DNA from 2 places in the Shewanella alkalitolerans genome. Region 2 is predicted to be linked to the other one. Evidence: predicted binding sites of a transcription regulator. Region 2 holds the regulator's gene; the other holds the start of a gene.
The links. The regulator ArgR, encoded in region 2, controls arginine synthesis, uptake and breakdown. The targets are predictions, from matches to a motif close to ANTGAATANNTATTCANT.
Positions count from the first base shown of each region.

Region 1: the regulator ArgR is predicted to act here: its motif matches at 13,914-13,931, upstream of K0J45_RS08380 (citrate synthase).

Region 1 is NZ_CP080422.1:1,859,864-1,875,815, reverse strand. Features, by position in the region: gene cobB (Sir2 family NAD+-dependent deacetylase) at 75-821, opposite strand; gene fur (ferric iron uptake transcriptional regulator) at 1,132-1,563, shown strand; gene K0J45_RS08430 (GNAT family N-acetyltransferase) at 1,691-2,191, opposite strand; gene K0J45_RS08425 (FMN-binding glutamate synthase family protein) at 2,412-4,085, shown strand; gene sucD (succinate--CoA ligase subunit alpha) at 4,171-5,043, opposite strand; gene sucC (ADP-forming succinate--CoA ligase subunit beta) at 5,043-6,209, opposite strand; gene odhB (2-oxoglutarate dehydrogenase complex dihydrolipoyllysine-residue succinyltransferase) at 6,313-7,503, opposite strand; gene sucA (2-oxoglutarate dehydrogenase E1 component) at 7,536-10,358, opposite strand; gene K0J45_RS08400 (succinate dehydrogenase iron-sulfur subunit) at 10,574-11,281, opposite strand; gene sdhA (succinate dehydrogenase flavoprotein subunit) at 11,292-13,058, opposite strand; gene sdhD (succinate dehydrogenase, hydrophobic membrane anchor protein) at 13,059-13,406, opposite strand; gene sdhC (succinate dehydrogenase cytochrome b556 subunit) at 13,400-13,795, opposite strand; gene K0J45_RS08380 (citrate synthase) at 14,208-15,494, shown strand.
Region 2 is NZ_CP080422.1:974,337-990,288, forward strand. Features, by position in the region: gene K0J45_RS04350 (ABCB family ABC transporter ATP-binding protein/permease) at 5-1,780, shown strand; gene K0J45_RS04355 (hypothetical protein) at 1,856-2,113, shown strand; gene K0J45_RS19735 (hypothetical protein) at 2,144-2,353, opposite strand; gene K0J45_RS04360 (phosphoglycerate mutase family protein) at 2,467-3,003, opposite strand; gene K0J45_RS04365 (DUF5610 domain-containing protein) at 3,156-3,737, shown strand; gene K0J45_RS04370 (ferredoxin--NADP reductase) at 3,867-4,607, shown strand; gene K0J45_RS04375 (glutathione S-transferase N-terminal domain-containing protein) at 4,618-5,217, shown strand; gene K0J45_RS04380 (hypothetical protein) at 5,291-5,761, opposite strand; gene K0J45_RS04385 (Fe(3+) ABC transporter substrate-binding protein) at 5,953-6,960, shown strand; gene K0J45_RS04390 (ABC transporter permease) at 7,118-8,749, shown strand; gene K0J45_RS04395 (ABC transporter ATP-binding protein) at 8,751-9,779, shown strand; gene K0J45_RS04400 (Dyp-type peroxidase) at 9,966-10,910, shown strand; gene K0J45_RS04405 (cupin domain-containing protein) at 11,067-11,525, opposite strand; gene argR (transcriptional regulator ArgR) at 11,721-12,191, opposite strand; gene mdh (malate dehydrogenase) at 12,499-13,434, shown strand; gene ispB (octaprenyl diphosphate synthase) at 13,555-14,526, opposite strand; gene rplU (50S ribosomal protein L21) at 14,802-15,113, shown strand; gene rpmA (50S ribosomal protein L27) at 15,129-15,383, shown strand; gene cgtA (Obg family GTPase CgtA) at 15,599-15,952, shown strand, end outside.

The sequences.
Region 1 (15,952 bases), 890 kb from region 2:
CACCGAGGTCACACTCAAATTGGCTCACGCATTGACCTCAAACCTTAAACTCACGCCTTGAATCATGCCTTAACTCACACATTAGCGGCGCCAGATAAAGGCTTCTCGCCAATCACCTCGCCTGCGAGGATCTGCTCCACCAGTTGCGGCACTATCTCGCTGGCCTTGCCTTGCAGGTGATACTGGAACTGGCTGTGGCGATCCGCTGGCACCAGGTTGACCTCTACCGTCTGCGCACCATGATGATTGGCGGTGTCGACGAAGCCCGCCGCCGGATAGACGGTGCCCGAGGTGCCGATGGCGATAAAGAGATCGCAGGTATCCAGCGCATGCTGTATGCGATCTAAGCCTATGGGCATCTCGCCGAACCAGACTACGTGGGGGCGCAGGCGCTGGGCGGGAATACAGCAGGTACAGGTATGATTGACCCCAAAGTGATCGGTCAGCAGAAAGGTCTGATGGGAGCGCGGACAGCGTCCCTTGGTTAGCTCACCATGCATATGCAGCAGGCGACGGGAACCAGCACGTTCATGCAGGTCGTCAATGTTTTGCGTTACCACCAACAGCTGGCCATCGAACTCCTGCTCGAGCCTCGCTAGCGCCTTGTGGGCGGCATTGGGTTCTATCTTGCCATTGTGAAGCTGTTGCCAACGCTCGTTATAGAAGCGCTCCACCATTTCCGGGTCGCGGGCATAACCCTCGGGCGTCGCCACGTCCTCGATTTTATGCTCTTCCCAAAGCCCATCTTGATCCCTAAAGGTTCTCAAGCCAGATTCCGCTGAGATCCCCGCCCCAGTTAACACTACGATCTGCCGATACATCCCTCTTCCTTATTTTTATGCTTATGTGGGTCGCTATCGCCCACAGGATACAGGTTGACCAGATTTCATCCTGCCAGAGTTATCGCCGTTAGGCTATTAGGCATTAGTCTCAATAACATTACAAAAAGTACGCGTTAAATTCAGCCTAAATCACACAGGTAGGGCCAATTTAGAACAAATTTCTGCCGATGCGAACAATATGCAAGATCAAAGGTTTAAGTTTTCAAATTCAACCCCTATAATGGTTCTCAACATCAACTACTGAACCACTATTGGCATTGCTAATGGTTCTTCAATCCAGAGATTAATAATGACAGATGGAAATCAAGCGCTAAAGAAAGCGGGATTAAAGGTCACCTTACCACGAGTCAAGATCCTCGAGCTGATGCAGGAGCCCGACAACCAGCATATCAGTGCAGAAGAACTATATAAGAAATTGCTCGATATTGGCGAAGAGATTGGACTGGCCACGGTTTACCGTGTACTGAACCAGTTCGATGACGCGGGTATCGTCACCCGTCACCATTTCGAAAGCGGCAAGGCTGTATTTGAGCTGGCCTCGACCCACCATCATGATCATCTGGTGTGTCTCTCTTGCGGCAAGGTGATCGAGTTCTCTGATGAAGTGATCGAGAGACGCCAGGACGAGATCGCCATGAAGCACAACATCAAGCTGACCAACCACAGCCTATATCTATACGGTGTCTGCACCAACGACGAGTGCGACCACGGCGACGAATAATTCGCAGGCAAACAGCCGATAAAGAAAAACCAGCATAACGCTGGTTTTTTTGTATCTTTTTTTTGTGTCTAAGGTTTATCTCTGGCGAGGACTAACGCCTTCATCACAACACCTTAGCCAAACCGTATCACAACACCTTGTGAAATACGTTCACCTTGTGGCCCATGAACTTACTGCGTTCACGCTCAGCCATGCCCAGCTTACGCGCCACCCCTTCGGAGCCCTTGTTGCCCAGCAGTATGAGCGCTATCGCCTCATCTATGCCGTGATCTTTAAAGCGTGACAGCGCCGCATGACCTGCCTCGCTGCCAATCCCCTTGCCCCAATACTCGGGCAGATAACGATAGCCCAGCTCCACCTCATCAAACTCCTTGATGTAAGTGGGACCGCAGAAGCCTATCACCTTGTTGTCAGCCTTATGCTCTACCGCCCAGCGGCCAAAGCCACGCTCGCGATAGTTTTTCAGCAGCACATTTTCCAAAATATCCTCTGCCTGCGAGCGACAGGTCATGGGCGCGCCGGGAATATAGGTCAGCACCTCGGGAATGCTATTGAGCAGAAATAGACTCTCCACATCCTTGGCCTCGAATCGACGTAAAATCAGCCTCTCTGTTTCTGCGATGAACATCTGTCACTCCTTTCTTTTCCCCCATCCAGCCCATCAATATACCCACTACAGAGTAGATTAGAAAGTATTAATCTAGGCATTTGTCGACTCAGCTTTACACTAACCCCGCTTAAAATAAGCAAAATTCATCGCTCGCCACAGAGATGGCCGATTGCCAAAGCCGCCGCAATGACGTTCAATAGACAAATAATGATAAGTGTCTGCAATACAGGAATGCGTTATGACAATCATGCAAAAGGTCTTTTGGCTTATCGCCACCCTAGGTAACGGGGCCGGACTCTATTTATATCTCACCTATGGCGGCACCGGCGCCGCCTTCGTTCTCGGCTTTACCCTGCTCTACACCTTGGTCGGCGCCTACGATCTGCTCTTTAGCTCCCACACCCTTAACCGCCTCTACCCTGTGGTCGCCTACCTACGCTACTTCCTCGAGTCTTACCGGGTAGAGATACAGCAGTACTTTATCGCCAGCGACACAGAGGAAGCCCCCTTTAACCGCGAGCAGCGCTCCTTGGTCTACCAAAGGGCCAAGAATGTGCGCGATACCATAGCCTTCGGCACCCAGCGCGATCTGTTGGAGGAGAACTATCTGAGCCTGTGGCACTCGCTGTCGCCGAAACATATCGACGAGCAGGCCAAGCGAGTGCGCATCGGCGGCCCAGACTGCACTCAGCCCTATGATGCCTCCTACTTTAATATCTCGGCCATGAGTTTCGGCTCCCTCAGCGCCAATGCCATCGAGGCACTCAACCTGGGCGCCAAGAAGGCGGGCTGCTATCACAACACGGGGGAAGGCGGCGCCAGTCCCTATCACCTCAAGCATGGCGGCGATCTGGTGTGGCAGATAGGCTCCGGCCTGTTTGGCTGCCGCGACGATGAGGGCAACTTTAACCCCGACAGCTTCGAGAAGATGGCCAAACGCCCGCAGATCAAGATGATAGAGATAAAGCTCAGCCAAGGGGCCAAGCCGGGGCACGGCGGTGTGCTGCCAAAGGCCAAGATCACCCCGGAGATCGCCCTCATTCGCCATATTCCCATGGATAAAGACTGTGTCTCCCCTGCGGTCAACCCTGAATGTACCACGCCTATCGCCCTGCTCAACTTCGTCAAACGCCTGCGGGAGTTGAGTGGTGGCAAGCCGGTGGGCTTTAAGCTCTGCATAGGTAATCCGGCCGAGTTTCTCGCCATCTGTAAGGCAATGCTCAAGACAGGCATCACACCCGATTTTATCACCATAGATGGCGCCGAAGGCGGCACGGGGGCGGCGCCGGTCGAGTTCAGTAACCGCCTGGGGATGATGTGTCTCGAAGGAGTCTACTTTGCCAACAACGCCCTGGTGGGCGTGGGTCTGAGGCACAAGATCACCCTGATCGCCTCGGGTAAGACAGCCTCCAGCTTCGATCTACTGACCAAGATCGCCATGGGCGCCGACTTAGTCAACGCCGCCCGCACCATGATGCTGTCGCTAGGCTGCATTCAGTCGAGAAGCTGTAACACCAACATGTGTCCCACGGGTATCGCGACTCAAGATCCCGCCCGCTCCAAGGCACTGGATGTACAGGTGAAGAGCGAGCGGGTGAAGAACTTCCATCACAACACCCTAAAGGCCTTCTATGAACTGGTGGGCAGCATGGGACTGGATAACCCCAACAAGTTAAAGCCGCGAATGATCAAGCGCCGCTCTCCCTATGGCCTGCTGATCTCCACCGGCAGCCTGGTGGCCCCCCTCACCCATAACGCCATCATTGAAGAGAAGCTGCAAGGCACCGCCTGGGCATCCTGGTGGCAGCAATGCACCGCCGAAGACTTCTACTGCGAGGATACCTATATCCTGACACCGGCCGAATTTGGCCTCTCCCGTCATAGGGAAAACGGCCACAGGAAAAATGCTTAAGCTTTAAAAGGTAACTGAGTTGATAGGTAACAAAAAAGGCGCCCTAAGGCGCCTTTTTATTTCATGCTACAGACTTGGGTGGATATTACCAGCCAGTCTTAGCACGCAGTGCACTGCCGATGTCGGCAAGTGAACGTACGGTAGTCACGCCTGCCGCTTCTAGTGCAGCAAACTTGTCTTCAGCCGTACCTTTACCGCCAGCGATAATCGCGCCAGCGTGGCCCATACGCTTACCAGCAGGTGCAGTAACACCGGCAATGTAAGAAACAACAGGCTTAGTCACGTTAGCCTTGATGTAAGCAGCAGCTTCTTCTTCAGCAGTACCACCGATCTCGCCGATCATAACGATAGCTTCGGTCTGTGGATCGTTTTGGAACATTTCCAATACGTCGATGAAGTTAGTACCTGGGATTGGGTCACCACCGATACCAACACAAGTTGATTGGCCGAAACCTTCGTCAGTCGTTTGCTTAACCGCTTCATAGGTCAGTGTACCAGAGCGAGACACGATGCCCACTTTACCTGGCTTGTGGATGTGACCTGGCATGATACCGATCTTACATTCGCCTGGAGTGATAACACCAGGGCAGTTTGGACCGATCATGCGAACGCCAGTCTCTTCCAGCTTAACCTTAACTTCCAGCATATCCAGAGTAGGAATACCTTCAGTAATACAAACGATTAGCTCGATGCCGCCGTCGATAGCTTCTAGGATAGCGTCTTTACAGAAAGGCGCAGGTACATAGATAACGGTAGCAGTCGCACCGGTTTCAGCCACAGCGTCTTTTACTGTGTTGAATACTGGCAGACCCAAGTGAACCTGACCGCCCTTGCCTGGCGAAACACCGCCAACCATTTGCGTACCGTAAGCGATCGCTTGCTCAGAGTGGAAAGTACCTTGACCGCCAGTGAAACCCTGACAGATAACCTTGGTATCTTTGTTAATTAATACGGACATTATTTGCCCTCCGCAGCAGCAACAACTTTAACAGCAGCGTCGGTTAGCGACTCGGCTGCAATAATGTCAAGACCAGAGTTAGCCAATACTTCGCGACCTAGATCTGCGTTAGTACCTTCTAGACGAACAACCACTGGCACTTCAACACCCACTTCTTTAACGGCACCAATGATACCTTCAGCGATCATGTCACAACGTACGATACCACCGAAGATGTTTACCAGAACCGCTTTCACGTTAGCGTCAGACAAGATGATCTTGAATGCTTCAGCAACACGCTCTTTAGTCGCGCCGCCACCAACATCCAGGAAGTTAGCTGGCTTGCCGCCGTGCAGGTTAACGATGTCCATAGTACCCATTGCTAGGCCGGCACCGTTTACCATGCAACCTACATTACCGTCTAGGGCAACATAGTTCAGCTCGAATTTCGCCGCGTGTGCTTCACGAGCGTCATCCTGTGAAGGATCGTGCATGTCACGGATCTTTGGTTGACGGAACAGTGCGTTGCCATCGATACCAATCTTACCGTCTAGACAGTGGATGTTACCTTCGGTAGTGATAACCAGAGGGTTGATCTCAAGCAGTGCGAAGTCGTGGTCGGTGAACATAGTCGCCAGACCCATGAAGACTTTAGTGAACTGCTTCATCTGAGTTGGGTTCAGACCCAACTTGAAGCCAAGATCGCGTGCCTGGTATGGCTGAGGACCTGTCAAAGGATCGATAATCGCCTTATGGATCAGCTCAGGTGTCTCTTCGGCAACTGTTTCAATCTCAACGCCACCTTCGGTAGACGCCATGAAGACAACGCGACGGGTCGCACGGTCAACAACGGCACCTAGGTACAGCTCGTTTGCGATATCAGTGCAGCTTTCGACTAGGATCTTAGCAACTGGCTGACCTTTTTCGTCAGTCTGATAAGTTACTAGGTTCTTACCTAACCAATGCTCAGCAAATGCTCTGATCTCTTCTTTATCGCCGGTAACTTTAACGCCACCTGCTTTACCACGGCCGCCTGCGTGTACTTGACACTTAACAACCCACATATCTCCGCCAATATGGCCAGCCGCTTCTACCGCCTCTTGAGGGGTATCACAAGCATAACCTTCTGACACTGGTAAACCATATTCGGCAAATAGGGCTTTTGCCTGATACTCATGCAAATTCATGATGATCTATCCGTATACTTCTAATCTAATCCAACCGGCTCAATAGAGCCGGTAGCGAGGGGTGATGCCTACCGTTGCCGACAGGCATCGAAACAACATCGTCTTACAGGTCTAATAGTAGACGAGTTGGGTCTTCCAGGAAGTCCTTAATGGCAACCAGGAAGCCAACAGACTCACGACCATCGATGATACGGTGGTCATAAGAGAGTGCTAGGTACATCATAGGTAGAATTTCTACCTGACCATTAACCGCCATTGGGCGATCTTTGATGGCATGCATGCCCAAGATAGCGCTTTGTGGCAGGTTAAGGATTGGGGTAGACATTAGCGAGCCAAATACACCGCCGTTAGTCACGGTGAAGTTACCACCAGTCATGTCGTCAACTGTCAGCTTACCGTCGCGGCCCTTGATAGCCAGGTCACGCACGTTACGCTCGATGTCGGCCAGGCTCATGGTGTCTGTGTCGCGCAGTACTGGTGTTACCAGGCCACGTGGCGTAGAAACCGCGATGCTCACATCGAAGTAGTTGTGGTAAACGATATCATCACCGTCGATAGAGGCGTTCACTTCTGGGAAACGCTTCAGTGCTTCGGTCACGGCTTTCACGTAGAAAGACATGAAACCAAGACGGATGCCGTGCTTCTTCTCGAACAGCTCTTGATACTGCTTACGAATGTCCATGATAGGTTTCATGTTCACTTCGTTGAAAGTCGTCAGCATAGCGGTTGAGTTCTTCGCTTCCAGCAGACGGTTAGCGATAGTCTTACGTAGACGCGTCATAGGTACGCGTTTCTGGCTACGCTCACCTAGCGGCGCAACAACGGCTGGCGCCGCTGCTTTAGCAGCAGGTGCTGACTTGATGAAGGCTTCCACATCTTCTTTAGTGATACGACCGCCAACGCCAGTGCCCTTGATCTTAGCGGCATCTAAGTTGTGCTCGGCAATCAGACGACGTACAGATGGGCTCAGGGCATCGTTAGACTCTTCGCTAGCCGCTTCCGCTTGCGGTGCTGCCGCTTCGGCTTGCTCTTTAGAGACTTCCTGACCGGCAACCGCACCAGCAACAAACTTAGCGATGACGGCTTCGGCCAACACTGTGTCGCCCTCTTCCGCCAGGAACTCAACGATTGAACCATCTTCTGGCGCAACCACTTCTAGAACCACCTTGTCGGTTTCGATATCGACCAGGTTTTGATCACGAGACACTTGCTCGCCAGCTTTAACATGCCATGTGGCGATGGTTGCATCAGCAACTGATTCTGGCAGTACGGGTACCTTAATTTCGATACTCATGGAAAGCTATCCTTTTTATAAATTGTCTATTACTACAGTTTTAATGCGCTATTGATTAAAGATTCTTGCTGCTGGGTGTGCAGGGCCGGATAACCACATGCTGGCGCGGCCGAGGCTTCACGACCCGCATAGGTTAATTGAGCACCGGCAGGAATGGCTGCCCAGAAGTGGTGCTGGCTGCAATACCAAGCGCCCTGGTTCTGAGGTTCTTCCTGACACCAAACGAAATCTTTAACGTGCTGATACTGGGCGAGGATCTGTGCCATATCTTCGTGTGGGAACGGGTACAGTTGTTCTACACGGATCAGAGCAACGTTGTCCAGGTTCTCTTTACGACGCTTCTCGAGCAGTTCGAAGTAAACCTTACCGCTACAGAAGACCACGCGATCGACCTTGCTGCTATCGAGCTCGTCAATCTCGGCTATCACATTCTGGAAGGTGCCTTCGGCCAACTCTTCCAGGCTAGACACCGCCAGCGGATGACGCAGCAGTGACTTAGGTGACATCACCACCAGAGGACGACGCATAGGACGCACAACCTGACGGCGTAGCATGTGGTAAACCTGTGCCGGTGTCGATGGGACACACACCTGCATATTGTGGTTAGCACACAGCTGCAGGAAACGCTCCAGACGTGCACTCGAGTGCTCTGGACCCTGACCTTCGTAGCCATGTGGCAACAGCATGGTCAAACCACACAGACGGCCCCACTTCTGCTCGCCAGAAGAGAGGAACTGATCGATCACCACCTGGGCACAGTTAGCGAAGTCACCGAACTGAGCTTCCCAAATCGTCAGACCGCCCGGCTCAGCCGTAGCATAACCATATTCGAACGCCAGTACTGAGGCTTCAGACAATACCGAGTCAGAGATATCGATAGGGCCTTGCATGTCAGACAGGTGACGCAGTGGCAGATAAGCTGTCGCATCATTTTGGTTGTGCAACACGGCGTGACGGTGGAAGAAGGTACCACGGCCAGAATCTTGACCTGTGATACGTACGCGCTTGTTGTCATCCAAAATCGAGGCGTAAGCGAGTGTTTCGGCAAAGCCCCAGTCCAGCAGCTTGTCACCGGCGGCCATGGCCACACGGTCTTTGTAGATCTTAGCAACACGCGACTGTAGCTTGTGGCTCTCTGGCACGTAGCTGATCTTATCAGCCAACGCCTTAACCCGGGCTAGCGGCAACTCGGCAGGATAAGCCTCGTCCCACTCGCGGTTAAGATAAGGTGTCCAGTCAACCGTATGCAGCGTCATTGGACGCCACTCTTTAACTACGCAATCGCCTTTATCCAGCGCGTCGCGGTAGTCGTTGATCATCGCGGTCACATCATCCGCGCCTAAGGTCTGCTCTTCGATCAGACGGTCGGCATAGATCTTACGTGGCGTTGGATGTTTCTTGATCTTGGCATACATCAACGGCTGAGTTGCACTCGGCTCGTCGGCCTCGTTGTGGCCGTGACGACGGTAACAGACCAGATCGATCACTACGTCACGCTTAAACTCGTTACGATAATCAACCGCTAGCTGAGCAACGAAGGCGACCGATTCTGGGTCGTCTGCGTTCACGTGGAAGATAGGCGCCTGTACCATCTTGGCGATGTCGGTACAGTACTCGGTCGAACGGGTGTCTTCAGTCAGGTTGGTAGTAAAACCTACCTGGTTATTGACCACGATACGGATACTGCCGCCCACCTTGAAGGCACGGGTCTGAGACATGTTAAAGGTCTCTTGGACAATACCTTGACCGGCAATCGCGCTGTCGCCGTGAATAGTGATAGGCATTACCTGAAGACCCGTCTTACAACCGCGGCGGTCCAGACGTGCTCTTACCGAGCCCATGACCACAGGGTTAACGATCTCAAGGTGTGATGGGTTAAACGCCAGTGCCAGGTGAACGTTGCCGCCCGGTGTTTCGAAATCTGATGAGAAACCTTGGTGATACTTAACGTCACCCGAGCCATTGAGCTCATCGCTGTGCTTACCGGCGAACTCATCGAATAGCTCAGATGGCTTCTTACCTAAGATGTTAACCAGCAGGTTTAGACGACCACGGTGAGCCATGCCCACGACGATCTCTTTAGTACCCGCTTCACCGCCACGGTAGATGATTTCACGCATCATAGGGACGAGCGCGTCACCACCTTCCAGTGAGAAACGTTTTGCGCCGGGGAACTTGGCGCCGAGATACTTCTCCATACCTTCGGCGGCGTTCAGGCCCTCGAGGATACGTGTCTTGGTGTTTTTATCGTAATTCGCTCTACCTAATGACGGCTCCAAGCGTTGTTGGATCCAACGCTTCTCATCGGTATCTGTGATGTGCATGTATTCCGCGCCGATAGCAGCACAATAGGTTGCTTTCAGTGCTTTAACCAGATCACCCAGCTTCATGGTGTCGCCACCGTGAGCAAATGAACCAGTGTTGAATTCACGCTCCATATCTTCGCCGGTTAAGCCGTGGAAGGCCGGGTCCAATTCAGAGACGGTATCGCGCTTCCATAGCCCGAGGGGATCCAGATTCGCATTCTGGTGGCCGCGGAAACGGTAGGCGTTGATCAACTGAAGAACTTTAACCTGTTTGGCATCGACTTCGGGATCTGTCACACGAGCAGCGCTCTTGTGACGACCGTCTAGCGCCAAACTACGGAAATATTCACGTACTTTAGAGTGGGCAGCTTCGGGCACATCTGCTGTTGCACCGTTGGCATATGGGAGGTTATCAAACACCGCTCGCCAGTCGTCTGATACTGACTGAGGGTCCTCTTGATAGGCTTCATACATCTCTTCTACATAGGTCGAATTAGCCCCGTTTAAATGAGACGATTCGAGCCAGGCTTTCATGATGCCTTGGTGCATTTCTATTCCTTTCAAACTTTATACACGTGTTTTTAGCCAAAGTATTGAAAATGCAATCCAGTCAAATGTACTGCAATTGCAAAATATCTGCCGCCCCTAGAGTCCAGATTTCACGGCATGTGTAGTTCCATTACATAAAAGAGCCACTTCTCACATAGAAGAAGTGACTCTCAAAAGAGCTATATAATTATTAAAATCAGCTCAGTGTGTTGCATTTAGACAGCTCGCTTAAGCAGCATAGACTTGATGTGTCCAATTGCTTTAGTCGGGTTGAGTCCTTTAGGACAAACGTCAACACAGTTCATGATGCCATGGCAACGGAATACGCTGTAAGCATCGTCGAGCTCAGACAGACGCTCTTCGGTGGCAGTGTCGCGGCTATCGATAAGGAAACGATAGGCGTGCAACAGGCCGCTTGGACCGATGAACTTGTCTGGGTTCCACCAGAATGATGGACAAGCCGTTGAACAACACGCACACATGATACACTCATACAGACCGTCCAGGTGCGCACGCTCTTCTGGCGATTGCAGATGTTCACGGGCCGGTGTCTTGTCGTCGTTGATCAGGTAAGGCTTGATCTTCTCGTACTGCTTGTAGAACTGAGTCAGGTCAACAATCAGGTCACGAACCACAGGCATACCCGGCAGTGGACGTATCTCCAACTTCTTACCCTTGAAGGTAGAAATTGGTGTGATACAGGCCAGACCGTTCTTGCCGTTCATGTTTACGCCATCACTACCACAAACACCTTCACGGCATGAGCGACGGAACGCCAGCGTTGGGTCTTGTACCTTCAGCTGCATCAGGACATCCAGCACCATCATATCGGTACCGTCAGCCACTTCTAGCGTGTAATCCTTCATGTAAGGCTTAGTGTCTACTTCAGGATTATAGCGATAAATACCAATCTTCAAATTCATCTTATCTTCCTTAGTAGGTACGCTTGATCGGCGGGAAGGCTTCACGAAGCTTAGGCTCCATGTTTACCGCACGCTTGGTCATCTGTTCGGTCTGAGGATCGAACAAGCTATGACACAACCAGTTCTCATCATCACGCTCGAGGAAGTCTTCACGTGAATGCGCACCACGACTCTCTTGACGGAAGTTCGCCGCATAAGCAGTCGCAATCGCTGTCGCCATCAGGTTATCAAGCTCTAGACACTCGATACGCTGAGTGTTGAACTCTCTTGAATTGTCAGACAGCTTAGCATTAGCCAGACGCTCACGAATCGCCTTAAGCTCTTCAAGACCTTCTGCCATCGCCTCACCGGTACGGAATACCGAGAAGTTAAGCTGCATACAAAGCTGAAGATCTTTACGGATCTGCGCAGGATCTTCACCGTCTTTGTTGCTTTCCCAACGATTTAGACGCTCAAGAGACTTAGCAATCTCATCGGCGCTCGCTTCTTTAGGATCGGCAGTCTCATCCAGCGCCTTACCCAGGTGCTGACCCGCTGCGCGTCCAAAGACCACGAGGTCGAGTAGTGAGTTACCGCCCAGGCGGTTCGCACCGTGTACCGATACACAGGCAATCTCACCCACGGCAAACAGACCAACGACATCGCTTTCGCTACCATCTTCATTCTTACGGATCACCTGACCGCTCACCTTAGCAGGCAGACCACCCATCATGTAGTGACAGGTTGGCAGTACAGGGATTGGGCCATCGGCCGGATCGATATGCGCGAAGGTACGAGACAGTTCACATACGCCTGGTAGGCGTGCTTCAAGCGTCTCTTTACCTAAGTGATCGAGTTTCAGTAGGCAGTGAGGACCTAGTGGACCATCAAGGCCACGGCCTTCACGGATCTCAGTCATCATAGAACGTGCTACCACGTCACGAGATGCCAGGTCTTTCGCGTTTGGTGCGTAACGCTCCATGAAGCGCTCGCCGTCTTTGTTCAGCAGGTATCCGCCTTCACCACGACAACCTTCGGTGACCAGTACACCCGCGCCGGCGATACCGGTTGGGTGGAACTGCCACATCTCCATGTCTTGCATCTGCACGCCAGCGCGCATTGCCATGCCGACACCGTCACCGGTGTTGATGTGAGCGTTAGTAGTAGAGGCGTAGATACGACCCGCACCACCGGTAGCTAGAATGGTGGCCTTAGACTTGAAGTACACGATCTCGCCGGTTTCGATTTCGATTGCAGTACAACCTACGATGGCACCGTCTTCGTTCTTAACCAGGTCAAGTGCATACCACTCAGAGAAGACTTCAGTCTTATGCTTAACGTTCTGCTGGTATAAACAGTGCAGCAGGGCGTGACCGGTACGGTCGGCCGCCGCAGCGGTACGTGCCGCCTGCTCACCACCGAAGTTCTTCGATTGGCCGCCGAAAGGACGCTGATAGATCTTACCGTTATCGAAACGAGAGAATGGCAGACCCATGTGCTCGAGTTCGATAATGGCTTCTGGACCGGTTTGACACATAAATTCGATAGCGTCTTGGTCACCGATAAAATCGGAACCCTTAACGGTATCGTACATGTGCTGTTCCCAATGGTCTTCATGAGCATTACCTAGGGCAACGGTAATACCACCCTGGGCAGAAACGGTATGAGAACGCGTTGGGAATACTTTAGATAACAGCGCGCAGCTCTTACCTTCTTTAGAAATCTGTAGTGCAGCTCGCATACCCGCGCCACCGGCGCCAATTACGACTGCATCAAACTCACGTACTGGAATACTCACTTAAACACCCCACACAATAACAATGCCAGCAGCCAGGTAAGAAAGCGCTGCTACGACGAAGACGAATTGGAGTACGCCACGGACGGCTACCGGCTTAACATAGTCGGTGAGCACCTGCCAGATACCGATCCAGGCGTGAACCAGGATGGCGACCAGGGCAAGAAGCGTAAACACTTTCATCGGCAAAGCACTGAACAAACCGTGCCATACGTCATAAGTGAGAGGCGCACTAGCGGCGATGAATCCTACTAAAAAAATGGTGTAACAAGTAAGGATCACGGCACTAGCACGAAGAAGAATAAAATCATGAACGCCACTGCGTCCAAGACTCGCTGCATTTGTTACCATACCCAAATCCCCGCAATGATTGACCATGCCGCTGCAATAACGAAGGCGGCTTTCGCTGAAGCGTTACCCGATTCCAACTCTTCCCAACGACCGGTATCCATGATCAGGTGGCGTACGCCAACAATCAGGTGATAACCAAGCGCGGTCAGAATTCCCCAGACAACAAACTTAACGATAAAGGTATCAAATAGAGATTGAATGCCTGCGAAACTCTCAGCAGATGCGAGTGACTCACTCAACAACCAGATAAGAATGCCGACGGCAAACAGCATGATGACACCGGAGACACGGTGTAGGATTGACGCAATCGCTGTTGCAGGAAAGCGAATGGTCTGCAGATCTAGATGGACAGGTCTTTGCTTTTTCACGTTCTGCTCACTCTGCTCCATTGAGCATTATTTTTGTTATTGAACCTCTTTCGAACGAAATTTGACCAGCAAGCAAACTTACCACCTCCTCTCGCCTCAAAAGGAAAGTTGAAACAAACAGTTAACTAATTCAAAAATCACTAAATAAGTATGTAAATAATGGTCTACGAATTGGTTTGTTTGTAGCTCTTTCGAGCCGAAGCAAGTATACGCCCCACAAATGTCAAATACAAACATCACATTATGCAAATTTTGTTTTTTTGGTAAAAAAATCTGCCAAGTTGCTGTATTGACGGGCACTTACGTCAAATTAAGACCATGGTCTAACGAATTTAAACACTTATTTAAATTGAAATGTGATCTAGATTCACTGTAAAGTATTGGCGTTTGACAAAGCCGCACTCACATAAGAATGAAGTAAGGAGAACGGGGTATGGCTGATAATATAGCCAAATTGGAACTACCAGGGAACGATTCGATTGACCTGCCTATTAAGAAAGGAACGGCGGGATTTGATGTTATCGACATCAGCAAACTCGGTAGCAAAGGTCATTTTACATTTGACCCAGGATTCCTAGCGACAGCATCCTGCGAATCAGCTATCACATACATTGATGGCGCCCAAGGTATACTTTTACACCGTGGTTACGCGATCGACGAACTTGCCGTCGACTCAGACTATTTAGATCTTTGTTATCTACTGCTTTACGGTGAGTTACCTAACAAGGCTCAATACGACAAATTCGTTTACACGGTTAAGACCCACACTATGGTTAACGAGCAACTGGCTTCGTTCTTCCGTGGTTTCCGCCGTGACGCACACCCGATGGCCATGCTATGTGGCGTAACTGGTGCACTGTCTGCATTCTACCAAGACTCTCTCGATGTCAACGACGAACACCACCGCGAAATCGCGGCGTTCCGTTTAGTCTCTAAGATGCCGACTATCGCCGCTATGTGTTACAAGTATTCAATTGGTCAACCATTTGTTTACCCACGTAACGACCTCAGCTATGCGGGCAACTTCCTAAGCATGATGTTTGCCGTTCCTTGTGAAGAGTACAAGGTTAACCCAATCATCGAACGCGCTATGGACCGTATCTTTATCCTGCACGCAGACCATGAGCAAAACGCCTCTACCTCTACCGTGCGTCTAGCCGGTTCATCGGGGGCTAACCCATTTGCGTGTATCGCGGCGGGTATCGCCTCACTTTGGGGTCCTGCACACGGCGGCGCAAACGAAGCCTGTCTGAACATGCTAGAAGAGATTGGCACTGTCGATCGCATTCCTGAGTTCATCGCTCGTGCGAAAGACAAAGAAGATCCATTCCGTCTGATGGGCTTCGGTCACCGTGTTTACAAGAACTTCGACCCTCGCGCCAAGGTTATGCGCGAAACCTGTCACGAAGTCCTTGCCGAGCTTAAGGTCAATGACCCGCTGCTCGACGTGGCGATGGAACTTGAGCGTATCGCGTTGGAAGATGAGTACTTCGTATCGAAGAAACTCTATCCAAACGTCGATTTCTACTCAGGCATCATCATGAAGGCTATCGGCATTCCAACAAGCATGTTCACCGTACTGTTCGCCCTGGCGCGTACCGTGGGTTGGATTGCACACTGGAAAGAGATGTTGGATCAGCCTGGTCACAAGATCAGCCGTCCACGCCAGCTCTACACAGGCTCACCAGAACGCGACTTCGTCAAACTGGACAAGCGTTAATCGCAGCCTGATCTTAAAAAGCACCCCATGGGGTGCTTTTTTATGCCTATCTTCTAATAGCTTTGCTTTAATCGCTCTTCTTTAATAGCTCTAATTTTAATCGCTCTTTCATTAATAGCTCTCTTTTGGTCGCTATCTTTTAATGCCTCAGTTTTAGGCAAGGCGTTATGCCTGAGCTTTTATATGAGCCTTTTACATGCGTCTTTTACATGCACCTTTTACATGAGTAGCTATAAACGAGCTTTTATATCTGGATGTTGGTATCTGAGCCTTCACCGCAATGGGTAAACACTTTAAAACAATTGACTCCCTTTACCTGCCACTTCGCTCCTCTATTTAGCCCTTCCCTTTCTGCCCATCCCGCTCAGTCCTGCTCTCTCAGTCCTTTTTCTCTTAGCCCTTCACATCTGAACCCTTTCCCATTAAGTAATCAACCTGGCATCTAGCCAGCTTAAGCT
Region 2 (15,952 bases):
TGCCATGCGTCCCACGCTCTATTTTGATGGTCCTATCGATAAACTGAACTGGCATGTCCTGAAATTGCTTTGGCCCTATTTGTTGGAGTTTAAGGGGCGGGTGATCTTGGCGCTTGCTTGTCTGGTGGTGGCCAAAATGGCGAGCGTCGGCCTGCCATTCGTACTCAAACAGCTGGTGGATACCCTGAGTGAGGCATCTCGCGAGCAGATGATCGCCGTACCCATCGCCTTGGTGCTCGCATACGGTAGCCTGCGCCTGCTCAATACGGTGATCTCAGAGGTGAGAGACACACTATTTGGCCGGGTCACAGAGCGGGCGATAAGGCGCCTTGGCTTGTCTGTGTTTGACCATCTGCACCGGCTGGATCTGGCGTTTCATCTTGAGCGGCGTACCGGGGGACTGTCGCGGGATATCGAGCGCGGTACCAGCGGGGTCAGCTTCTTGATGCGCTTCATGGTATTCAACATAGTACCGACCCTACTTGAGATAGCCCTGGTCGTGGGCATCTTGCTGTATAACTATGGCTGGGCATTTGCGTTAATTACCCTGAGCGCGGTCGTCGCCTATATTCTCTTCTCCATCTTCGCCACCGAATGGCGTACCGGCTTCGTGCGGGAGGCGGCGATGGCCGATTCTCAGTCCAATACCCGCGCCATAGATAGCCTGCTTAACTATGAGACGGTGAAGTACTTTAACAACGAGGCCTATGAGTCTGAGCAATATGATCATGCTCTCGAGCGCTGGGAAGTGGCCAAGCGTAAGAATCGACTCTCATTGTTTGCGCTCAACGCCGGTCAGGCGCTGATCATCTCGCTGGCGATGACCCTGATGTTGGCGTTGGCGGCGACTCAGGTGAGCCAGGGTGCCATGACCATAGGTGACTTTGTGCTGATCAACGCCTTCATGATGCAGCTGTTTATGCCGCTGAATTTTTTAGGCTTCGTCTACCGCGAGATCCGCGGCGCCCTGGCCAACATAGAGCGCATGTTTAGCCTGTTAGACAGGCAGCCCAAGATTGAGGATGCCCCCGATGCGACATCGCCCCTTATCACCCAAGGGAGCCTTAAATTTGAGGGGGTGAGTTTTCGTTACGGTGACAGGCCTATCTTGTCCGATGTGAGTTTCGAGATCCCCGCCGGTCACAAGGTGGCGATAGTGGGGGATAGCGGCGCGGGAAAATCTACCATAGTGAAGCTGTTGTTTCGCTTCTATGAGACGCAGCAGGGGACTATCACCATAGATGGCCATGATACCAAGGCGCTGACTCAACACGCGCTGCGCAGCGCCATCGCCATCGTGCCCCAAGATACCGTGTTGTTTAACGACTCCCTGCTGGAGAATATTCGTTATGGTCTGCCGGGGGCGAGTGATGAGCAGGTGAAGGCGGCGATAGAGCTGGCGCATCTGTCAAACTTCGTCTCGCAACTCAGCGAAGGCTGGCACACTAAGGTGGGTGAGCGCGGGTTAAAACTCTCCGGCGGCGAGAAGCAGAGGGTAGCGATCGCCAGGGCGATCCTCAAGGGCTCGCCCCTGTTGGTGTTCGATGAGGCGACCTCTTCTCTGGATAGCCATTCAGAGCAGGCGATCCTCAATGCGCTCAAGGAGATGGCCAAGGGGCATACGAGTCTGGTCATCGCCCACAGGCTGTCGACGGTCGTGGATGCCGACCAGATCTTGGTGCTGAGTCAGGGCAAGATAGTCGAGCGTGGCGATCATCAGAGCCTGTTGGCGGCCGATGGCCTGTATAAGAAATTGTGGACCGTACAAAATCAGCATTAATTGTGTGGGATTAAGTATTCGTTCAGGTTTGATTTGCATAATATTTGTTAATAACAAACCTACGGAGGCGGTCCCATGAAAAACATCCCTATACATGCAAGTATCGAAGGCCAGGCGCGGATCGTAGATACCGATTGGCTAGCCATCATGGCGACCTTAAGAGAGCGAGGATTGGGACAGGAGGAGTTGGTGGTCGTCTATGCCCAGCTGAGCTCCTACCTGAGGGTCACGACACGGGGCTTGACCCTTGCCATGATCCCGCCCTCGACCGTAATCGAAGGCCTTACGCGTGAAGTAAAGCATTACGCGAATGACTATGCGGGGATGATGTAGGGTTTGCCGCCAGACTGGCTGGCAGAAGGACTAGGCAGTTTTTGAGGTGTTGATCGGCTTCCAACCGTCACAGAGGAGGCTGAGCTTGGTATTTTGCGGCTCATAGGGGGTCAGTCTAATGATCTCTCCACCCTTGAAGCAGATTGTCTCGCCTTCGATAACCGTTAATCGGTTGCAGTTTTGACAGCTAACCGACAAAGGTTTACTTTTATTTCCCGCTCCAAAAAACGAATTACTCACCAGTGATTCTCCGTGGCTGCGCTTAATGTCAGCGCGTGCTGCTATTCCATATATCGCTAATGTAATCAAGTTTAGATCATAAAGCTAGCGCTATCTAGACTAATGTCTAATCCTTATTGGGTATTGCCTGAAGTTGCACCATATTGGGTTTTTATCAGGCTACTTGCGCCATCTTGGGGCAGGGAAAGGATAAACAAATTGTCATATTCATCCTCTCTCAATTGAGGTATTTCGGGTCCTCGAAGTGCCTTGATGATTAGTGGCACAGTATTGGAGTGGCCGGCAATGATCACATTGCCCTGCTGCGCCATCACCTTGTCGGCAATGGTTGCAATATGTTTGTCCAAATCCTTGCCTGCGTCGATGACAACTAAAGGAATTCCTCTGGCGATAATAAGCGGCGTTAAGGTTTCCTGGGTGCGCTTAAATTGTGTGGATATGGCTAGGCTGAGTGGGGTATCGCCCAAGCTTTCAACCAATGCCTGTGCTCGCAACTTGCCCGCGTCATTCAAGCTAGGGTCGCGTCCCTGGTCGGCTTTTTCGGCATGACGCACCAGAATTACCGTCTTGCTGGCGATCGCTGGATTGGCCTGCGCCATCGGCAGGTATGCTACCAGGGCGAGAAGTCCAAAGCTGATGAGTCGTAACATGGGAACCCTTATTTAATTAACGAATTGGTTAGCATATCGCACTTTGGGTGAATTGCCGATGACAGATTAATTGGGCATTTGCGCTAAAGTTGCTTGCAAAATGGACGATAATAATAGCTGAGGGTTAATTTAATTTGGTGAGCGAGGCGATTATGGAGATTCAAAATCACGGCGGAGCCGTATCTGCGGCGGCGCACAACAAGACAGATTCGACGACTAACCATGGTCAGCAAGTCTCCGAAGTGGCCAAGAACAAGACGGCCTTGGCGGCCAGTAAGCACTTGATGAATAAAATGATCCTGGAAGCGCAGCAAGAGGTGAACTTGAGCACGGGCAATGAGCCCATGCAGCTGCTGTATAAGGCGGCTATAGAGGCGATTAATGAAGAGCTGGCACCGACCATGGGCGAGCACGCCATCGAGAGGGCGGCGGCTCAAGGGGTGGATAACTCTCCTGAGGCGACGGCCGAGCGTATCGTCAGCTTTGCGACTCAATTCTTCGCCATTCATCAAGGGCAAAACAGCAGCATGTCCTTCGGTGAGCAACTTAGCTCCTTCATGGACATTATCGGCGGTGCCATTGACCAAGGTTTCGATGAGGCCAAAGATATCCTCTCCGGACTCAAGGTGCTTGAAGGCGATATTGTGGCTGGGGTCGACAAGACCTATGGCTTAGTACAGGAAGGGCTGCAGGCATTCAGAGACAGTTTCAATCAAGAAACAGAGCAAGAATAAGGCCTTCTGACTTCCATTTGATTTCGGTAAACCCCTTAAGATAAGGGGTTTTTTGTTGTCTTGACTCGGATAGAAAATCTATGAATCATGGGAGTATCAGTATCGATTGATGCCAGCAGAGGTGGGGATATGTGGGGAGAGGCAAAGGTTGTAGAGCGGATTGACTGGAGCGATCAGTTATTTACCCTGAAGCTGTCGGCCGATATCGGCGATTTCATTGCCGGACAATTCATTAAGTTGTCGCTGCATATCGACGATAAACGTGTCGCCAGGGCCTATTCACTGGTCAATGCGCCCGATGCGCCGCTGCTGGAGGTGCTGGCGGTCAGTGTCGACGATGGCCTGCTGTCGCCTAAGTTGCAGGCCTTAGCCCCGGGAGACAATGTCGATATCTCCACCAAGGCGGCGGGTTTCATGACGCTGGATGAGATCCCAGCCCAGGGCAAGCATATGTGGTTTTTTGCCACAGGAACCGCCGTGGGCCCCTTTATCTCTATGATGAGAACCACCGAACCCTGGCAGCGTTTTGAGCGGGTGATCTTAGTCTACGGCGTGCGCTATCAAGAGGATCTCGCCTATTATGAAGAGCTTAAGGCGTTCGAGGCCAAATACCCCGGAAAGTTTACCTTAGTCACCTCAGTGACTCGGGAGCCGGTGGAAGGCGCGCTCAGTTGCCGCATCACCCAAGGTATCGAGTGCGGTGTGATCGAGCAGCAGGTCGGCCTCAAGCTGAGCGCGCAAGATTCACAGGTGATGATCTGTGGCCATCCAGAGATGATCAAAGAGCTCAATACCCTGTTGCTGTCCCGCGGGCTGGCTAAGAACCTTCGCCGGGCGCCAGGGCAGGTCACCGTCGAGAAATATTGGTAGAGGAAGTGAGATGCAATTACTCTTTTCGCCGGCGTCACCCTACGCCAGAACCGTGCGGGTCGTTATCGCGCAGTTTGCCATCAGGGGCATCGAGCCGGTCGCCGTCAATCCACTTGAGAATACCGAGCTATTGCTGGATGCCAATCCGCTGGCCAAGATCCCTTGTCTGCTGTTAAACGATGGTGGCACCTTGTATGACAGCGAGGTGATCCTGCGCTACCTAGATCATGAGTATTGTGGTGGCGAGCTGTTTGGACTGCCCGGTGATTCCTGGTATGGCGAGACCCAGTATTCCCTGATTAAGGGCTTGCTCGATAGCGCGGTGGCCTTAAGGCAGGAGCAGATGCGTGACGATGAGGGTTTGCGTAGCCCATTTTGGACGGCCCGGTTTGAACAGGCCTTACTTAGGGGCTTGGCGCAGATAGAGTTGATGGCCATTTCTGGCCACAGCAAGGTGTCCTTGCAGCAGATCTGTCTCGCCTGTTTGTTAGAGTATGTAGATTTTCGTCATCCGGATCTGGATTGGCGTAAGGTCGCCCCGGCGACGGCTAGATGGCTACAGACCTTCTCCAAGAGCGCAGCAATGTTAACCACGCGTCCCCACGCCTAGGCTGTATCACTACAGAGTTTGCACTCAAGGATTTGGGTGTAGTAAGAAGCTGTTGGCGCTTTTCAGTTAGCTGTTAGTGGCGTGTATCGGTATGGCGCCGTCCCTTAGCCGGTTGACTGCGCCGGTTAGGCTCGCCAAACACACCATAGAGTTCACGGGTCACACCGAAGTCGACCCGCCTATCGTCAGTTTGTTCTCTCCTGTCTTCATGATGTCGATATCGACAGCTACATTCGCCCTCACTGCAGCTGGGAAGTGGTAGTGTTGGTGCGTCTTTGGAGAGGAATCGTTTGCCTCTTAATTTCTTCGCGCTGCCACACAGGCCCTCTTCGTTGACGATCTCGACACAGTGATAGGGATGGCTGGTATTAAGGCTGTGCGTCGGCGCATGGGGAACTGCTTCGCTGATCATCCTGGTGCTCAGGTTGGCCTGTGGCACGGCGGCTCTGCGGGCCCGCCTGACTCGTACCCGAGTAAATCTATGTTTAAACAGGAATAAAATAAGAATGACGGCGAGTATCAGCGCGAGAATTTCCAGAAACATGTGAGATCCTTTTTGTGGCCGAGTCCTTTGAGTCTAGTCAGCGAGGCTTTTTTGGTCAAAATGAGCGGCCTTTTGGTCAAAATGAGTGGCGTCGCAAATTTTGACGGATCTCACTTGCCGTTTCCTGTCAGATTGATTACTCTTGTCGCAATTGATAATTATTATCATTAACTTTATCGCGGAGTATCTGCATGAGATTCATGAAACGTTTGGCTGTTCTGGGTTTTGCTTGTGTCACTTCAATGGCCAATGCGGCCGACAGCATCACGGTTTATTCCTACCGACAGGCTTTCCTTATCGATCCTATTTTGGCTGACTTTACCAAGGAGACAGGCATCAAGGTCAATCTGGTATTTGCCAAACAGGGCATTGCCGAGCGAATCGCCCGCGAGGGACGCCTATCTCCTGCGGATCTCGTGCTTACCTCAGATTTCTCCCGTTTGATGGAGCTGGCGAATAAAGGGTTGGTGGCCTCGGTCGACAGCGAGACCTTAGCGCAGAACATTCCTGCGAATCTTCGCTCGCCCAATGGCGATTGGTTTGCCCTGACGAAACGCGTGAGAAATATCTACTCTTCTAAGGAGCGTCTCGGGCCCTTGGAGCTCGATTATGAAGATCTGGCGGATCCTAAATTTAAGGGCAAGATCTGTACCCGTAGCGGTAAGCATCCCTACAACATCTCTCTGGTGGCGTCGATGATCGCCCATCATGGTGAGGCAGATACCAAGACCTGGCTGGAAGGCGTTAAGGCAAACCTGGCCCGCAAGCCACAGGGTAATGACAGGGCGCAGGTGAAGGCGGTTAAAGAGGGGCTGTGTGATATCGCCATAGGTAACAGCTACTACCTGGGTAAGATGTTGCAAGATCCTAAGCAGGTACCTTGGGCCGAGGCGGTCAATATCAACTTCCCGAATCAGAAAAATCGCGGTGCTCACATCAACGTCTCAGGTATGGCCCTGGCTAAGCATGCCCCAGCGCGCGAGAACGCCATCAAGTTGATGGAATACCTCTCGGGTCAACAGGCGCAGCAGACCTATGCCGAACTCAACATGGAATACCCAGTCAAGGTGGATGTGAAGCCGTCCAAGCTGGTAGCCTCCTGGGGTGACTATAAGGCCGATGAGCTGCCCATCCACAAGCTGGCCGAGTATCACGGCGCGGCGGTGAAGTTGCTCGATCAGGTTAAGTTCGATCTCTAGTGCTAGGCGGTCGTTGCTTAAAAGATAGCCTTCCTTCGGGAAGGCTATCTCGTTTTTATGCCGCATGGGTCATTATTCAATTAATAATCGTTTGCGTTTAAGCTTAGATTTAAGTTGGTCACAGATAATGGCCTGACTCGCTTTATTGAGATTTTCTATGATTTTAGGCTTTCCCAAATCCTGGTCGACCCTAAGTTATCTGACCGCCATCTGCTTCGCCCTGCCCCTGGGGGCGATCTGCATACAGGCAATGGTGCCAGATGAGGCGGTATTCGGTCACCTGATGCAAACCGTCTTGCCTACCTATATTTTCAACACCTTGGCCTTGATGTTGTTTGTCAGCCTGGGCGCCTTGCTGATCGCCGTGCCTGCGGCCTGGTGCGTGGCCCGCTGTGATTTTCCCGGACGCAATTGGTTTCAGTGGGCGCTGTTGCTGCCACTAGCCATGCCCGCCTATGTGGTCGCCTATGTCTATACGGATCTGCTGGATTATGCCGGGCCTGTTCAGGCTTGGCTGCGGCAAGTCAATGGCTGGCTGTCGCCCACGGATTATTACTTTCCCGATGTGCGTACCCTGGGCGGTGCGTCTGTGATGCTGGCACTGGTGCTGTTTCCCTATATCTATCTGCTGGCGCGCACCGCCTTCATGGAGCAGTCGCCAAGCCTGCTGCACGCTTCTAGAGTGATGGGCGCGGGGCCCTGGCGCAGTTTCTGGCGTCTGAATTTGCCTATGGCACGGCCCGCCTTGGCGGTGGGAGCGGCGCTGGTGGCGATGGAGACGGCCGCCGATTTCGCTACCGTCAGCTACTTTGCCGTGCCAACCTTGACGACGGCGGTCTACGATACCTGGCTGGGATACGGCAGTCTGGCGGCGGCAGCTAAACTCTCAGCCATCATACTGCTGGTGGTCTTCTGTCTGATTGGCGCCGAGCGCTTTGCCCGGCGCAAACAGCAGCTGTTTCAGAAACAGACGCCGATAACCTCCCATGAACGATATGCGCTATCGGGGTTTAAGGCCTGGCTCGCCGCGGGCTATTGCGCTGTGCTGTTGCTGTTGGCCTTCGGTCTGCCGGTTTGGGTCTTGCTGGGGTATGCCTGGGATTACTTTGATGTCAGTTGGAATCAGGCCTTCTGGGAATACAGTCTCAACAGCCTGACCATTGCCCTGGTGGTTAGCCTAGTCACTGTGGTGTTCGCCTTGCTCTTGATGTTTGTCCGGCGCTGCAGTCCAAGAAAAATCGATATCCTGCCTTCACGCCTGGCCTCGACGGGTTATGCCCTGCCGGGGACAGTGCTGGCGATAGGCGTTTTGGTGCCTCTGAGCCTTCTTGATTTCGCGGTCAACGATCTCTATGCCTATTTCGACCAGAGTGGGCCTGGGCTTATCTTCAGTGGCACCCTGTTTGTGTTAATTTTTGCCTTTGCGATCCGCTTTGCCGCCATCGCCATCGGCAGCATAGAAAACAGCTATAAACAGATCAGTCCCTCGCTGGATATGGCATCGGTCACCATGGGGATGAAGCCTAGCGCCATTCTATCGCGGATCCATCTGCCACTGCTGCGCAGCGGCATCTTCGCCGCCATCTTGCTGGTCTTTATCGAGTGTATGAAGGAGCTGCCGGCGGCTTTGCTGCTCAGGCCCGTGGGATTCGAGAATCTCGCCACCTATGTCTACCAATTTGTCTCAGACGAACAGCTCGAGCAGGGCGCCCTGGGGGCCATAGTGATCGTCTTGGTGGGGTTAGTCCCGCTTATCTATCTCAATCGCTCCTTGGAGCAAGGTAACTAGTATGTCGACACTTACCATAGAACAGGTTCACAGCGATTATCAGGGGCAGACGATTCTGCGCGGCTTAGATCTTGTGCTGCATCAGGGAGAAATTGCCGCCCTGCTCGGCCCAAGTGGCTGTGGCAAGACCACGCTCCTCAAGGCGATTGCCGGGCTGCAGCCTATCTCCCAAGGGCGTATCAGCATCAATGGCCGACTGCTCTCTGGACCCGAGACGTTTGTGCCTAGCGAGCGGCGAGAGGTCGGGATGATTTTCCAAGACTACGCTCTGTTTCCTCACCTGACTGTGGCCGAGAATATCTTGTTCGGGGTGAAAGGCTTGGATAAGTCTGCCAGACAGGCGAGGCTAGGTGAGATGCTGGCGCTGGTGAAGCTAGAGGGCTTAGGGGGCCGTTATCCTCACGAACTCTCGGGGGGTCAGCAGCAGCGGGTGTCGATTGCTCGCGCGCTTGCTTATGAGCCAGAACTCTTGCTGCTCGATGAGCCCTTTTCCAATATCGACGCTAAGGTGCGTGGTGAGATGATGGTGGAGATCCGCGAGATCTTAAAGCAGCGCGGAGTAAGTGCCGTGTTTGTAACCCACAGCAAGGATGAGGCCTTCGTGTTTGCCGATAAGCTGGCGCTCTTCAAGGATGGGGGCATAGCCCAATATGGCAGTGCAGAGAGCCTCTACGCCGAGCCAACGGATAAGTATGTGGCGGAATTCCTCGGTCAGGTGAACTATCTTAGCTGTGAGGTGAAAGATAGGGCCCGATTACAGACCCTGCTGGGTGAGGTACAAAGCAGCAGTGATTTGGCCAAAGCGGCCGGATATCGCGGCGAGCTCCTGCTGCGTCCGGAGCAGCTGCAGATGGCAGAAGATGAGCAAGGTGAGGGCACTATAATAGCGCGGCGCTTCCTCGGTAATCTGTGCCACTACAGCATCTTGATTGGCGAGGAGATATTGGCGGTGCGCTCGCCCCTGCACCATTTTAGCCCTGGGCAGAAGGTTGGCCTGTCGGTGACGCCTCATCCGGCGGTGCTCTTCTAAGCTGGCCTATGTAACACTTTTGTGAAGGGCATTTGCGTCTGGCTATGGTTGCCAACTTAAAAAAAAGTTAATCTAGCCGGTAAATGACGTTTCGCTTTAACGGTTTGTGGGTTGTGTAATACTAATTATCGCTAAAGTTTCGGATAATAACGCCGAAATTGAGACTGACGAAAGGTAGGTTTATTTATGGATAGTCTGGTTATGCCACGTGAACAGCTGGGTGTGTGTGCCGAAGGAAATTTACATAGCGTGTATCTGATGTTCAACGCCAACGACGGCGTCGAGTCTCAGCTGCGTCCCTGCGTCGCCAATGTCGCTCAGTATATCTATGAATTGGCCGACCAGTATGCCGACAGCGCCTTCAACGGTTTCGTGGCCATAGGTGCCAACTACTGGGATAGCCTGTATCCAGGACGTCGTCCTTCACAGCTCAAGCCTTTCCCGGCCATGCATGCCGACAACCGCGATGCACCGGCCCATGAGTATGATCTCTTCGTGCATCTGCGCTGCGATCGTTACGACATCTTGCACCTAGTAGCCAACGAGGTGTGTCAGATGTTTGAAGATTTGGTTGAGTTGGTGGATGAGGAGAGGGGATTCCAGTTTATGGATACCCGGGATCTAACCGGATTTGTCGACGGCACAGAGAACCCTAAGGGGCGTCATCGTCAGGATGTGGCCTTGGTGGGCGACGAAGACGAGTATTTCCGTGGTGGCAGCTATATTCATGTGCAGAAGTTTGCCCATAACCTCAGTAAGTGGAACCGTCTGCCGCAGAAGAAGCAGGAAGATATCATAGGCCGTACCAAGATAGACAATATCGAGTATGCCTCTGAGGACAAGCCGCTTACCAGCCACATCAAGCGGGTCAATCTGAAGGATGCCGACGGTAAGTCGATGGAGATCCTGCGCCAGAGTATGCCTTACGGGTCGATGAAGGAGCAGGGGCTGATGTTTATCTCCGTCTGTCGCAACTCGGTACATTTTGAGAAGATGCTGAGCAGCATGGTCCATGGCGACGGCGAGGGGAACCATGATCACCTGATGCACTTTACCCAGGCACTGACCGGCTCGGCATTCTTTGCCCCATCGCTTGATTTCATGGAGCGAGAGGCAGAATTCGAGGATTAGAGTTCGAGGATTAAGGCATAGCGGTTCTCTTGAACAGTCGCTTAATATGAGTCTCTCAATCTGAATTCCTCAAAGTGACCAGCGTCTAGTAGCTAGACTCTAACCCAATAAAAACACACCCTAAGGTGTGTTTTTTTGTGCCCGCTTAACGGTGACTTAACGGTCGGGGTCCCAGTAGTTGGTAGGGCGCTTGGCATAGATCTCGTCGATGGAGCGCACCTGCACCTTATTATGCTCCGGGTACACCACCACATCGTGGGGATCGCGATTGCCCAGCACCAGAAACAGGAAGTCGGCGTCGGATTCGTTTTTCAGGGTATGGGCGATGCCTGAGTTGGCGGTAAAACAGATATAGTCGCCCTGCTTAAAGGGGTGAGGCTCGCCGTCGATATACAGGGTGGCTTCGCCCTGCAGCGCGTAGAGGTGTTCCTCTTCCTTGGTGTGATAGTGGGCGACGGAGGAGAGCTTGCCGGGTTCCAGTCGCTCCATGGTGACACCGATCTGCTGACAACCGGCGGCGTCGCCGATATGTTTCTGATGACTGGCGTATCGATCTGAGTGTTGCCAAGATTCCCAGCAAAGGTTGTCGATATTGATTATCTTATTGTTATTCATCTCGGGTCCTTAACCATCGGGTGACAGAGGGGATGGTTTGGACTCAGTGTATCCTATCAGATATACAGTATTCAATTTGAGCGTGATTAAACCTAGGTAAAACCAAGTCAAAACTTAGATAAAAAAACACCCTTTGCCCAAACAGGCTAAAGGATGTCTCTCGGGGGATGGCCTAGGCTATCTTTGCGAAGCGGACTAATCGGCGTAGTTAAACAGCGACTTGACCGTCTCGAGCGTCTTGTCCACTTCCTGAATGTTGGAAGGGCAGATGAAGATGGTATCGTCACCGGCGATGGTGCCCAGTATGCCCTCAGGCTTACCTATAGAGTCCAGCAGTCTGGCGATCAGCTGGGCTGCGCCTGGGCTGGTTCTGACCACTATCATAGATTGATTATGGTCGACATCCAGCACTAAGTTTTTCAGTGGGCTGCCGGCCGTCGGGACCCCAAGCTCGGCGGGCAGGCAGTAGACCATCTCCTGCTTGGCGTTGCGGGTGCGCACGGCGCCAAACTTGCTCAGCATGCGTGAGACTTTGGATTGGTTAATGTTGTTGAAGCCCTCGGACTGCAGGGCGTTTACTATCTCGCTCTGGGAGCCAAAACGCTCCTCCTTCAAGATAGCCTTAAAGGTTTTTACAAGTTCGTCTTGATTTTTATTGGCTTGCATATCGAATTATTCTTATATTCAAAAAACTGGGTTATTTTGAATATTTTTGCGCCATTAGTCAAGCGTTATTCGGATTGTGTGAATAAAAATTCAGGTTTGCGGGGTGGTTGGAGCGCTAAGGGGTCGCAGGCAAGGCCGGGCAGTATATCCTAAATGGGCTGTAAATGGCAGTTGGCTGGGAGAAATTGAAATTATCTGGCCACACGACTAAGGGATAATTGAATTTTTACCGTGATTCCAGTAATGTTGCGCCATCGGTAAATCTAGATCTATATCACATAATATCCAAGAATTAACGGAGATAACTATGAAAGTTGCTGTACTTGGTGCCGCCGGTGGTATTGGCCAGGCTCTTGCCCTACTACTCAAAACTCAACTGCCTGCCGGTTCAAAACTATCCCTTTATGATATCGCGCCAGTCACTCCTGGTGTTGCCGTTGACCTAAGCCACATCCCGACTGCTGTAGAGGTGAAGGGTTTTGCGGGTGAAGATCCAACGCCAGCGCTGGAAGGTGCCGACGTGGTACTGATCTCTGCCGGTGTTGCACGTAAGCCTGGCATGGATCGTTCAGATCTATTCAACATCAACGCGGGTATCGTGAGAAACCTGGTTGAGAAGTGTGCCGCAACTTGTCCTAAGGCGCTGATCGGTATCATCACTAACCCAGTTAACACTACTGTCGCTATCGCTGCAGAAGTACTGAAGGCTGCCGGTGTATACGACAAGAACCGTCTGTTCGGTGTAACTACCCTTGACGTTATCCGCTCTGAAACTTTCGTTGCCGAAGCGAAAGGTCTGAACGTTGCCGACGTTAAAGTGAATGTTATCGGTGGACACAGCGGTGTGACTATTCTGCCACTACTGTCTCAAATCGAAGGCGTAAGCTTCTCTGATGAAGAAGTGGCTGCACTGACGACTCGTATCCAGAACGCGGGTACCGAAGTGGTTGAAGCTAAGGCGGGTGGCGGTAGCGCGACTCTGTCTATGGGTCAGGCGGCATGTCGTTTCGGTCTGTCACTGGTTCGCGGCCTACAGGGCGAAGTAAACGTTGTTGAGTGTGCCTATGTCGATGGTGGCAGCGAGCATGCTGACTTCTTCGCGCAACCTGTACTACTGGGTAAGAACGGTATCGAGCAGGTACTTGCCTATGGTGAGGTTAGCGAGTTCGAAGCCAACGCACGTGATGCTATGCTAGACACGCTTAAAGCCGATATCGCATTGGGTGTCGACTTCGTAAAATAAGGCTAAGCCTTTAGTTCGTCCTTAAATAAAAATGGAGCCAATTGGCTCCATTTTTTTATGGGTAACTTTTACCTTGATATCGAGTGGCGAAAGACTGATTAGGAACTAATTGTCTGCTAATTAGTGATCGCGCGCCACGGCGATTCTCGCCAGCGATATCAGGGCTTGCTTATAGTCGCTATCGGGAATTAGATCTAATGCGCGTATCGCCTTCTCTGCTTCTTCCTGAGCGCGTTTCTCTGTGTAGTCCAGGGCGCCACACTGCTCAAGGGCATTTAGTATGGTATCGATATGCTCAGTGCCGTCGCCTTTCTCGATCGCATCGCGAATCAATTGACGCTCCAGCTCGTTGCCGTTGGCGATGGCGTAGATAAGGGGCAGGGTAGGCTTACCCTCGGCTAAGTCGTCGCCTATATTCTTACCTAGAGCCTCGGTGTCGGCCGTATAGTCTAATAGATCGTCGGTGAGCTGGAAGGCGGTGCCCAGATACTTACCATAGTCGGCCAGTGCGGTCTGCACTTCTATGCTGCTATCGGCCAGCACACCTGCCAGACGGGTCGCGGCTTCAAATAGTTTCGCCGTCTTGCAGTAGATCACCCGCATGTAGCTCTCTTCGCTGGTGTCTGGGTCGTTACAGTTCATTAGCTGCAATACTTCGCCTTCCGCCAGCACGTTGGTGGCATCGGCGAGTACTTCAAGCACCTCCATGCTCTTCAGCTCTGTCATCATTTGGAAAGAGCGGGTATAGAGGAAGTCACCCACCAATACGCTGGCGCTGTTACCGAACAGGGCGTTGGCGGTTTCCCGGCCGCGTCTAAGCATAGACTCATCGACCACGTCGTCGTGTAGCAGAGACGCGGTATGGATAAACTCAACGATTGCCGCCAATTTAAGATGTGCTTCACCTTCATAGGCGATGGCGCGGGCGGCCAAGATAGAGAGCAGCGGACGCATGCGCTTGCCGCCGCCATTGATGATGTAGAATCCGAGTTGATTAATAAGGGCGACATCCGATTCCAACTGCTTATAGATAAGTTGGTCGACGGCTTTCATATCAGCGTCTGCCAGCTGACGAATGGCATTCAAATCCATATAATGGCTCTACTTTTAGGGTTGCGAGGTAATTCAGACAGCCCAAATTAAGGCGAAAATGTTATAATTATTAGATTCTACCTAAAAATGCCTCGCCTGACAGTAGCAGAAGAGTATTGTGCGAGTAATTCCGATCTTTTTTTGATCAAAGTGAATTAGGACTTGTCAGCCAGGCGAACTTAGCGTAAACTCCGCGACCATTGTCATTAAAGCTTTTATAGCACCCAGCCAAACAAAAAGGGTCTGCGTGCTAGAAATATCGGAGTAAAATAGCTATGTACGCTGTTTTTCAAAGTGGTGGTAAGCAACACCGTGTTGCTGAAGGCCATACTGTACGTCTAGAAAAATTAGAAGTTGCTACAGGCGAAACTATCGAATTCGACCAAGTTCTTTTGGTTGCAGATGGTGAAACTGTACACGTTGGTGCACCTTTAGTTGAAGGTGGTAAGGTTGTAGCTGAAGTGATCAGCCATGGCCGTGGCGAGAAGGTAACTATCGTTAAGTTCCGTCGTCGTAAGCACCACGATAAGAAGATGGGCCACCGTCAGTGGTTCACCGAAGTTAAAATTACAGCTATCAACGCTTAATAAGGGGTCTAACTAATGGCACATAAAAAAGCTGGCGGTTCTACTCGTAACGGCCGCGATTCAGAAAGCAAACGTCTTGGTGTTAAGCGTTTCGGTGGTGAATCAGTTCTAGCTGGTAACATCATCGTTCGTCAACGTGGTACTAAGTTCCACGCAGGTGTTAACGTAGGTATCGGTCGTGACCATACTCTATTTGCACTAACTGACGGTAAAGTTAAGTTCGAAGTTAAAGGTCCTAAGAACCGCAAGTTCATTAGCATCGAAGCTTAATACTTAGCTACCCAAGCTAGTTTCTAAAGCCCTGCCTCTGGTGGGGCTTTATTGTTTATGAAGAATCATTACTGGTGAAAGAGCCTGTATATCGCTCCAGCACCAGTCCAATATTGTCTCTGCCGCTTTGTGCTGGGGCAGTTGCATCATTGTTTTTTGGCGGTAAGTTTCGATAGGCAGTATAATCGGTCTATTGTTTGGCGCCTGGAGTTGGTATGAAGTTTGTCGATGAAGCCGTGATCAGAGTCGAAGCTGGTGATGGCGGTAGTGGTTGCGTTAGTTTTCGACGCGAAAAATATGTGCCCGATGGCGGCCCAGATGGCGGTGACGGTGGTGACGGCGGCAGTGTTTATCTGCAGGCCGATGAAAACCTCAACACCCTGATCGATTACCGTTTCGAGCGTTTCCATTTTGCCGAGCGTGGCGAGAATGGTCGTGGTCGCGACTGTACCGGTCATGGCGGTAAAGATCTTATCCTTAAGGTGCCAGTCGGGACCCGCGCCGTCGATGAAGAGACCCAGGAAGCCCTTGGTGATCTCAAGACCCATGGTCAGAAGCTGTTGGTGGCT